Regions from separate parts of the Staphylococcus sp. AS1337 genome, predicted to be linked through region 2. Evidence: predicted binding sites of a transcription regulator. Region 2 holds the regulator's gene; each other region holds the start of a gene.
What was found. Region 2 encodes NrdR, which represses ribonucleotide reductase genes. Its sites were predicted from a motif close to AACACNATATATNGTGTT; they were not measured.
Positions count from the first base shown of each region.

Region 1: the regulator NrdR is predicted to act here: its motif matches at 1,651-1,668, upstream of nrdI (class Ib ribonucleoside-diphosphate reductase assembly flavoprotein NrdI).
Region 3: the regulator NrdR is predicted to act here: its motif matches at 1,667-1,684, upstream of nrdD (anaerobic ribonucleoside-triphosphate reductase).

Region 1 is NZ_JBOIHZ010000004.1:92,108-95,404, forward strand. It holds gene nrdE (class 1b ribonucleoside-diphosphate reductase subunit alpha) at 1-1,017, opposite strand, end outside; gene nrdI (class Ib ribonucleoside-diphosphate reductase assembly flavoprotein NrdI) at 980-1,378, opposite strand; gene ACSUE0_RS07795 (DMT family transporter) at 2,101-2,982, shown strand; gene queF (preQ(1) synthase) at 3,003-3,297, shown strand, end outside.
Region 2 is NZ_JBOIHZ010000002.1:126,684-129,980, reverse strand. It holds gene dnaI (primosomal protein DnaI) at 1-352, opposite strand, end outside; gene ACSUE0_RS03325 (replication initiation and membrane attachment family protein) at 353-1,735, opposite strand; gene nrdR (transcriptional regulator NrdR) at 1,736-2,206, opposite strand; gene gap (type I glyceraldehyde-3-phosphate dehydrogenase) at 2,536-3,297, opposite strand, start outside.
Region 3 is NZ_JBOIHZ010000001.1:5,783-9,079, forward strand. It holds gene nrdD (anaerobic ribonucleoside-triphosphate reductase) at 1-1,642, opposite strand, end outside; gene ACSUE0_RS00025 (ThiF family adenylyltransferase) at 1,855-2,853, opposite strand; gene ACSUE0_RS00030 (thiazole synthase) at 2,853-3,297, opposite strand, start outside.

The sequences.
Region 1 (3,297 bases), on a different contig from region 2:
ATCTTTTTTCTTTTTATCAACATTTGGGTTAGCAACAAGTTCATCGTAATATTCATCTAAGTTAATATCATCTAAAGTGACACCGTATTCTTTATAAATTGTATGCGGTGCAAACATATGGAAATCTTTGCCTTCTTTTGCAAGATCAAAGAACTTAGATGGCACAATTAATCCTGTTGAAATTGTAGACAAACGTAAATCTTCATCAGCGTTGACTTTTTTCGTATCTAAAAACTCTTCAACATCATAGTGGAAAATATTTAAATAAACTGCACCCGCACCAGGACGTTGTCCAAGTTGATCTGCATAACTAAAGCCGCCTTCAAGTGATTTTGCAACTGGAAGTACGCCTTTGGCAACGCCCTTTATACCTTTAATCGCTTCACCACGTGCGCGTAATTTAGATAAATTAATAGCAACACCGCCACCAATTTTACTTAACTGTTTAGCTGTTGAATCAATGAAATTAATTGAATTCAAGCTGTCATCTGTTTCAAGTAAGAAACAGGATACAAGTTCACCACGACGAGCACGACCAGCATTTAAAAATGTAGGTGTTGCCGGTTGGTAACGTTGTTCAACCATTGCTGAAATAAATTGTTTAGCTGTCGCTTTATGACCATTTGCTAGATATAATGCAACGATTGCTACGTGTTGCTTATAATCTTCTAAATATTGACTTTTATCGTTTGTTTTTAAAGCATAATCTTTGAAAAACTTACTTGCAGACATGTAACTCGCAAATTTAAAAGGGATACTTTTAGCGTAATCTGTTATTTCTATCAAATCTGCTTCTGAGTATTTTGCAAATAAGTCAAAATAGAAATCATTATCAACGAGATAGTGAAGGCGTTCGATTTCAGTATCAAAGTATATAGTCTTGTCTTCTATTTCCTCTAAATATACTGCTAATGCTTCTTGGTCTTTTTCTAAATTGAAAAAGCCATTATCTTTACGTTTAGTAACCTCGTTATTTAACTCAATATGATTGTATTTCTTCTCGTCCATAATCTTCATTGAAATGCCCCACCTTATCTTTAAATTCGCTAATATCATTTTGTGTTCCTTGTACTTCAAATTTCATTAATAAAGGAACTTGATATTTTTCTGATATAGACCGTCCAGCTTTCGCAAAGTTTTGACCCCAATTGCGATTTCCGCTCGCTGCAACGCCTTTTAATAAATTTTTATTTACATCTAAAAATGACTGAACTGGTTGTGGTACTTCGCCAAATCCTATCGTTCCAGTGACCAATATAAATGGTTCTTCAATTTTCTCAGAACAATTACTTTGTGTAATTTCCATCACATTCGTAAGCTCAGTTTTTTTGATGAATCTGCGTACATTGCCAGAAAATGAAAAATAGACAACCTTCATTGGACCACCTTCTTTCTTAATTTAACTAATATTTTATTAATGAAAAATCACAATTATAAAATCGAACTATTTCACTTCGTACTTAAAGAATGATAACTAGTATTAATTTTTTGGAGTGAACCACTATATATAGTAAGCTTGTTATCTATATGTTGGTATGTAAAAAATCATTAATTAAGTATTTATGCTTGATTTGTCATTATTAAACGCTCTTAATAGTGTTATTTTACTTAAAATTTGGTTTATTATAAATAAAGTGACCAGGCATATAAAACACAATATATTGTGTTTTGTTCTAATCATCAATACTATATTATGTGTTTCATTATACATAATTCAGAACCTTATTTAAAGGCCTTTGTTTTTGACAAAATATTGAAGAGCAGAGGTAAATGGCACCAATTCAACTTTAAACTGCTATTTTTGATTACAAAAAATTTTTTTTCTGAATTTAAGGTTTTTTCATTTGCTTTTTTTGAAAACCTTGTAACACTTGATTTAGCGTGGTTTAGGTATTAACCCCCTTCACGTTGCCCACAACACATATCACACAAACTATAAATTCTATTTAGATAAATTGTAAATTACCATACCAAGAACAGAACGTTTGTTCCCCTTTTATAATCATAATATAGTTACTTCAGACTTTCAAGGATATATACATATTCTAGAAATATATGCTAATATAGATACGTTAAAATCTAATAATTGAGGCGATAACTGTGAACCCTAAAGTTAAAGGTATCATTGCTATCCTTATTTCAGCAGTTGGTTTTAGCTTTATGTCTGTATTTTTCAGATTAGCTGGTGACTTACCTGTATTTCAAAAATCTCTTGCTCGAAATCTAGTTGCGATGTTTATACCACTTTATTTTATTTTCAAATATAAACAACCCCTATTTGGCAAACTTAGTAGCCAACCACTTTTGATTTCTCGTTCAACATTAGGTTTAATTGGTGTTTTGTTAAATATTTACGCGATAGATCATATGATTTTGAGTGATGCTGATACATTGATGAAGTTAAATCCATTTTGGACTATTTTACTGAGTTTAATATTCTTGCATGAAAAAGTTCGTAACTATCAATTCATTGCAATGATTGTAGCTATTATTGGTATGCTTTTTGTAGTCAAACCAGAATTTTCATCATCTATGATACCTGCCGTGATTGGTTTACTCTCTGGTATATTTGCTGCCAGTGCCTATACATGTGTAAGAGCGCTTAGCACTCGTGAAGCACCATATACTATCGTTTTTTATTTTTCATTCTTTTCAATTATAGTACTCATCCCGTTTACTATATTTACATTTGAACCCATGACTATGATACAAGTATTCTATTTGATTGGTGCTGGACTATCAGCTGCTGCTGGTCAAATTGGAATTACCCTTGCTTATAGCTACGCGCCTGCCAAAGATATTTCCATATTTACTTATGCGTCTATTATATTTACTGCATTCTTTGGATTTATCTTGTTCGGAGAATCACCAGATTTTTATGCCGTATTAGGTTATATCATAATCATTAGCTCTAGTTACTATATGTTTGAAAAAGCAAGACGCCAACCGCTAACAATTCAAAAGGAAGAACAAAAACCATAACATTAAAGGAGAGAACGATAATGACAGAAGGACGTAATAAAGAAGAGTTACAAGATATCACATTACTTGGTAATCAAAACAATAAATATAAATTTGATTACGACCCAACAGTCTTAGAATCGTTTGACAACAAACATCCAGGTCGTGACTATTTTGTAAAATTTAATTGTCCAGAATTCACATCACTATGCCCTATCACTGGTCAACCTGATTTCGCGACAATATATATATCTTATATACCAAACATTAAAATGGTTGAATCTAAATCTCTAAAACTCTATTTATTTAGTTTTAGAAATCACGGCGATTTCCATG
Region 2 (3,297 bases):
TATGGTGCGAAGTAATTAGATGAGAGTTAAACCTTTCTTCATCATACTTTATCTTACACGGGCATGGTAAATAACGAATTTTGATATGGTTACTTTCAATATATAGTTCTGGAACATGACCTTTTACAAAGTTGGGACAATCCTTATAAGCATGTCCATCATAGTGTTTCACTTGGTCTTTGTATTCTTGTAAAATATTTAAGTCTTCATCTATCATGGCATTTGTCAATTCTGATTGATGCTCATTTAAAAAGCGTTTAACATCAGAATCATTAATCACATCTTTTTTTATTTTTTCTATGCGTTTTGATAAATCATCTGACTCCCCCATGATATTATTAAAAGATTTCATTTATTCGTCCTCCTTCCATCTATTTTTTAATTGATTTAAAAATTGCTCTCTGTCATTTTTTAACTTCTCATCTTCTTCGTCGTTATGCTGTTGGTTATCTTTTTCTGGTTTCTCATCTCGCTCTTCTAACCATTTCGGTGTCATTTCCCTAGAAGCTAATTGTTTTTGTTTATATCTATTTTTGGTAGGATAAGATTCTTTTTTAGGTTGGTTAACTTTCATTGCATATTCATATGCCTGTTCAGCCGTTTTAATACCTTTTTTCTTCCAATTTGATGCTATTTCAAAAATATAAGTTTTAGGTAATTTCATATCTTCCTTCAACATAACAAATTGCAATAGAATATTAATAACACCAAAAGATAAGTTTTCACGTTCAATCAATTCTTCAATCATGAATTTTTGCTGTGTAGTAGGTTCTGATTCTGACCACGATGCTAACATATCAATCGGGCTTGTTTGCTCCAATTGTACCAACCAATTATCAGATTGACTTGACGTTTCTTCAGAAGTAGTTACTTGTGAAGAAAGGACATTATCTTTTTCTGATTTAACTTGTAAATTGGGTAACTGTTGTTCATGTTCCATTAAATAATAAGTACGTGCGTGTTTTCTTAATTCTTCAAAAGATAATTCTTGAGCACTGGTTATCGATTTTAAAATAATACGCTTCATCGATTCAGGCGTCAAACCATATAATGTTGCAATTTGTGTTATTAACGCTTTAGCATCATTCGTAACTATTTTTGAACTAATAAAATGATTTTGTAACAAATCATATAATGTTTCAAAGTCAAAGTGAACGCGTGTAAGGTCTAAACCTTCATACGACTTATCATCTTGGATGTATGCTGTATCTTGCGCTAATGCTTTATTAGGAATTTTAAAAACATCAGTAAATGTGCGTGTTATATCTTGATAACTACTTAAGTCTAAAGAAGTTTTAGTTTCAAAGTGACGTTTTAATTGTTGGTAACGTTGTTTACTCACCTCACTATATAGATAAACTGATAGCATAGGATCACTGAAAAACTGTTTCGCAGTAGGTGGTTGATTAAGAACATAAACAAATGAGGAATGCTGCTCGTTATGATTTACATAAGATTTTACCAATCCAATACCTTCTAACAAATCCATTTCTTTTCTGAATTCTAATAGATTAATTTTCAACTCACTCATAATAATATAGTGCGTCAACACAGCATCTACTTCGTGGTCAACAAATTGGTTTAAATAATGATATAGTCCTGTCGCATTAGCGCCTATCATCGGTGTGAACAATCTGTTCAAGATTTCTAAATGATTATTATTTAAATAAAATTCACGCACGATAGTAAAATTATCATGTGGTCTCAATCCATAATCATATGATTGTAACCCCATTTACGAATCACTCCGTTTATTATTTACTAATATACCTTGCATTGATTGTAATAATTGATCTACATCTTTGAATTCTTTATAAACAGAAGCAAATCGTACATAGGACACTTGATCTACATGCATAAGTAAATTCATCACATGCTCTCCTATTTCTCTAGAAGAAATTTCTGCGTGTCCCTCATCTCGCAACTTCCATTCTACGTTATTAGTAATATCTTCTAATTGTTGGTAACGAACTGGTCTCTTTTCACAAGAACGTACTAAACCATTTAATATTTTTTCACGCGAAAATTGCTCCCGTGTTCCATCTTTTTTCACCACGATAAGTGGTCTTTTCTCTATATGTTCAAAGGTTGTGAATCTTGTTTCACAATTTTCACATTCTCTTCTACGACGAATCGCATTAACTTCATCTGCATGTCTAGAGTCTACAACACGAGAATGAGTCGAATTACATTTCGGGCATTTCATCGAATTATCACCCTCTCATTTATGATTATCTTCTATTATACTATAAATATGCATGTCACAAAAGAATCGCTATTACACAATTTAGCATATATGAATTAATGCTAAATTATTTTAAACTAACTCTTACACATTTTTTCTGATGACAACTCTTACTATAAAAGGATACTCTCATTACACCAAATATTTGAATATATCTAGCTTCTTATTCATCGATGTGTTAATAACATTAATAAAACTCCTTCTAAATTAGTATGCTTAAATGCAAACTAACTTAGAAGGAGTTTATAAATTAATACAATCATATTGTTATTACAGGTATGATTTTAGTTTTAATATGTTACTGCTGCAACATCACTTTTCAATAATTGACCAATTTGAACGGCAACATCCACAACTCTATTTGAATAGCCCCATTCGTTATCGTACCATGCAATTACTTTTACTTTATTATCACCCATAACCATTGTACTCTGTGTATCAATGATAGCTGAATGTGAATTAGTATTGAAATCCATTGATACTAATGGTGCATCTTCAGTTGAAATAACACCTTGTAAATCATTGTCTTTAAATGCTTGATTAACTTGCTCTGCCGTTACATCTGCATCTAAATCTACAACCAAGTCTACTAAAGATACATTTTTTGTTGGTACTCTTAAAGCCATACCATGTAATTTTCCTTCTAATTCAGGTAAGACTTCTTTCAACGCTTTTGCAGCACCTGTAGAAGTTGGTATAATACTCTCATTACACGAACGTGCACGTCTTAAATCTTTGTGAGGGTTGTCGATGTTGTTCTGATCATTAGTAATAGCATGAACAGTAGTCATTAATCCATTTTGAATACCAAATTCATCATTTAAAACTTTAGCGACTGGTCCAATGCAATTTGTTGTACATGAAGCGTTGCTAAAGATATCGTATTGCTCTATGTCTAATTGATCATTATTTACACCCTTGACGATCATTTGCACATCGCCACCTTTTGATGGTCCTGTTAACAATACTTTTTTAGCACCTGCATTAATATGCGCAATTGCTTTATCTCCATGATTAAATTTACCTGTTGCCTCTATTGCTATATCAACATT
Region 3 (3,297 bases), on a different contig from region 2:
TGCCTAAATAACTTACCTTATCATATGAATAATCCCATACCGCTTCTAATGCTTTTAAATTATGATTTAATTTCGGATATTCACAGTAATGGATGTAACCACCACTTGCATAAAAAGGATATTCCTTTTCAAAATCAATTTTCTCAAATGGTGTAATATCTTTTCTTACATCATAGTGGAATGAATTCTGATAATATCCTTTGTCAGTGACGTTCGGTATTTCACCATATTTTTCCATATCGAGTCTACAAAAACGATCGGTTAGAGACTCACTTGGTGTGCTATAAACGCTGAACCAAACATCATATTGTTCAGTCCATTTCAGTTGGTAAACTTTCATTGCTTTTAATATATCTAATGTAAATTTTTTAGCTATAGACTGTGTTTCCCAATTAGGACCATAAAACACTGTAGCCGCTTCATACAAACCGATATATCCCATAGATAAAGTAGCTCGTTTTCCTTTTAACAATGTCATAATATCTTCTTTATCCGTTAAACGATGTTTAAATGCACCATTTTTATATAAAATAGGTGCATTATTAGGTGTTACTTCGGAAATGCGTTGAATTCGATAGACGAGAGCATCATGCATTAGTGCCATTCGTTCATGGAATATCTTCCAAAACATTTCAATGTCATCATTAGATTCAATTGCTATTCTAGGCACATTTAATGTCACAACACCTAAATTACATCTTCCATTATTCTCAAATTCTCCAATTTCGTTCTTCCAAGCTGGCAAAAATGAACGACAACCCATCGGAGCTTTAAAATCACCTAATATTTCGACCGTTTTATCATAATTCAAAATATCAGGATACATTCTTTTAGTAGAGCACTCTAATGCTAATTGTTTTATATCATAATTCGGATCTTTCGAACTAAAATTCACACCTTTTTTAATTGAAAATACAAGTTTTGGGAAGATGGCAGTAATACGATCTTTACCCAAACCTTTGATTCTAGTGTTAAGAATTGCTTGTTGGATTTTACGGCTATATGTATCTGTTCCTAATCCAAATCCTAATGTTACAAAAGGTGTTTGACCATTTGATGTATACAATGTGTTAATTTCATATTCTAAACTTTCTATAGCATCTTCGATATCTTGTGAAACTCGATAATCAACATAAGTTTCTATGTCTTGTGGTGTCACAAATTTTTCAGCCAATTCTCGATGCTTAGCTTCATTATATTGAACGTAATGGCTCAGTAATTCATCAACCCGATCAATTGTACACCCTCCATATTGGCTACTAGAAACATTGGCAATGATTTGTACAAGTTGGGCAGAAGCTGTTTGAATTGATTTAGGTGAAGTCACAGTTGCGTTACCAATTTGAAAACCATTCTTGAGCATACTTTCTGCATCTATTAAGCAACAATTCGTAAGCGGTTGAAATGGATGATAATCTAAATCATGAAAATGTATGTCCCCTTCTTTATGAGCTGTTGCGATATGTTCTGGTAATAAATGATTTAACGCATATGATTTAGATACTACACCGGCTGTTAAATCTCTCATCGTCGAAAATGTAGCGCTATCCTTATTGGCATTTTCATTTATCACTGTAGGATCTTTAGTTATTAAATTCTTTAAATCTTGTTCGAGTTTATTCATTTTACCCCTCTTTTCTATATGTTGTGTTTTATTTAAATTTATAACACAATATATAGTGTTTCAATGTATAAATAAGCAGTTCACAAATTTGTAAAATCTTTTCAAAGTATTTGTGAACTTTAATTACATTTTCAAAACATCTATATTAACAATCTAAAAATATAAAAAACACTGACTACACAATAGTTAATCATCCTATTGTCTAATCAGTGTTTTAAATTATTTTATATTCAACTCAAACTCTTTACAATTTCTCTATAAATTTTCTTAGCTTCCTCCTCATTTTCAGTACCATAGACATGCATTCTTCCATCTTTGAACAGTGTGATTTCATGAGCCTCATACGCCAATAGTTTCACAAAGTCATTAGTTTTTTTCACAGTAACTGGTAAATAATCAATATGGTTAAAAATGTCGGCGTTAAAGCGTAACAAGAACATATCTCCGCATTGCTTCTCTATCTTGGTGTCGTATTTATCATTTAATAATTCATACTCATGCTTCACACAAACATTACAATCACTTTGTGTTAAAGCACTAATATCCATTGACTTATATTGCATATTAAAACAATCTATAGTTATAAGTTTTTTTGAAAATGCTTCGCCAGAGACCCATCTCATTAGCTCGGAAATTTGCATACTAGCTACTTGATAAATCACTGGTGGTAGCACACCATTTATTGCACAACTTTCACCAGTACTTGGCATTGTTTCAAGTAGACATTTCAAACATGGTCCTTGATTATCGATACCATAAACAGTACCTTTACTACCAACTGCAGCACCATAAATCCAAGGTATACTTTGCTTATTACAAGATTCATTGATTAAATATCTTATTTTAAAATGGTCCATACCATCTATAACAATATCCGGATGATATGCCGTTAATAGATTTTCTATATTTAAATTTGTTATTTCTCGATCTATTGTTGTTACTTGTACGTTGCTATTGATTTGATTCAACTTATGCTTTAATGCTTCAACTTTAGGTAACATTTGTTCCGCATCCAACTCATCATATAACGCCTGTCTATGTAAATTGGATAATTCAACAATATCCATATCGATTACAGTAAGTGATCCTACCCCCATCCTTACTAACATTTCTGCACTGTGACTACCAAGTGCACCTGCACCCATAATCATGACATGAGTTTTTTGAAGTTGGCTTTGACCTTGCTCACCAAACTGATGATATCTTACCTGTCGATTGTACCGTTCTATCATAAGAATCCAATACCTTTAGTTGGACTCGATGCTTGTGCCGTATACTTCACAGGTATTCTTCCTGCTTCATAACTCAATCTTCCGGCAGTAATCCCTTTATTCATTGCTTCTGCCATTTTCACAGGATCCGCTGCACTTGATATTGCCGTATTAAGTAAAATACCATCAGCACCTAATTCCATCGCATGACAAGCATCTTTAGGGGAACCAATACCCGCATCAACTATGATGGGCACATTTGTGCGTTCTATGATATAGCGTAAATTTAATGGGTTGTTAATACCTCTACCTGTCCCTATAGGTGATGCAAGTGGCATTATCGCGTGTACACCAAGTGATTCTAAGCGCTTAGCTAATACGACATCATTTGAAATATATGGACAGACCGTATAACCTTTTTCCAACAACACTTTACATGCTTCATATGTTTCTAATGGGTCT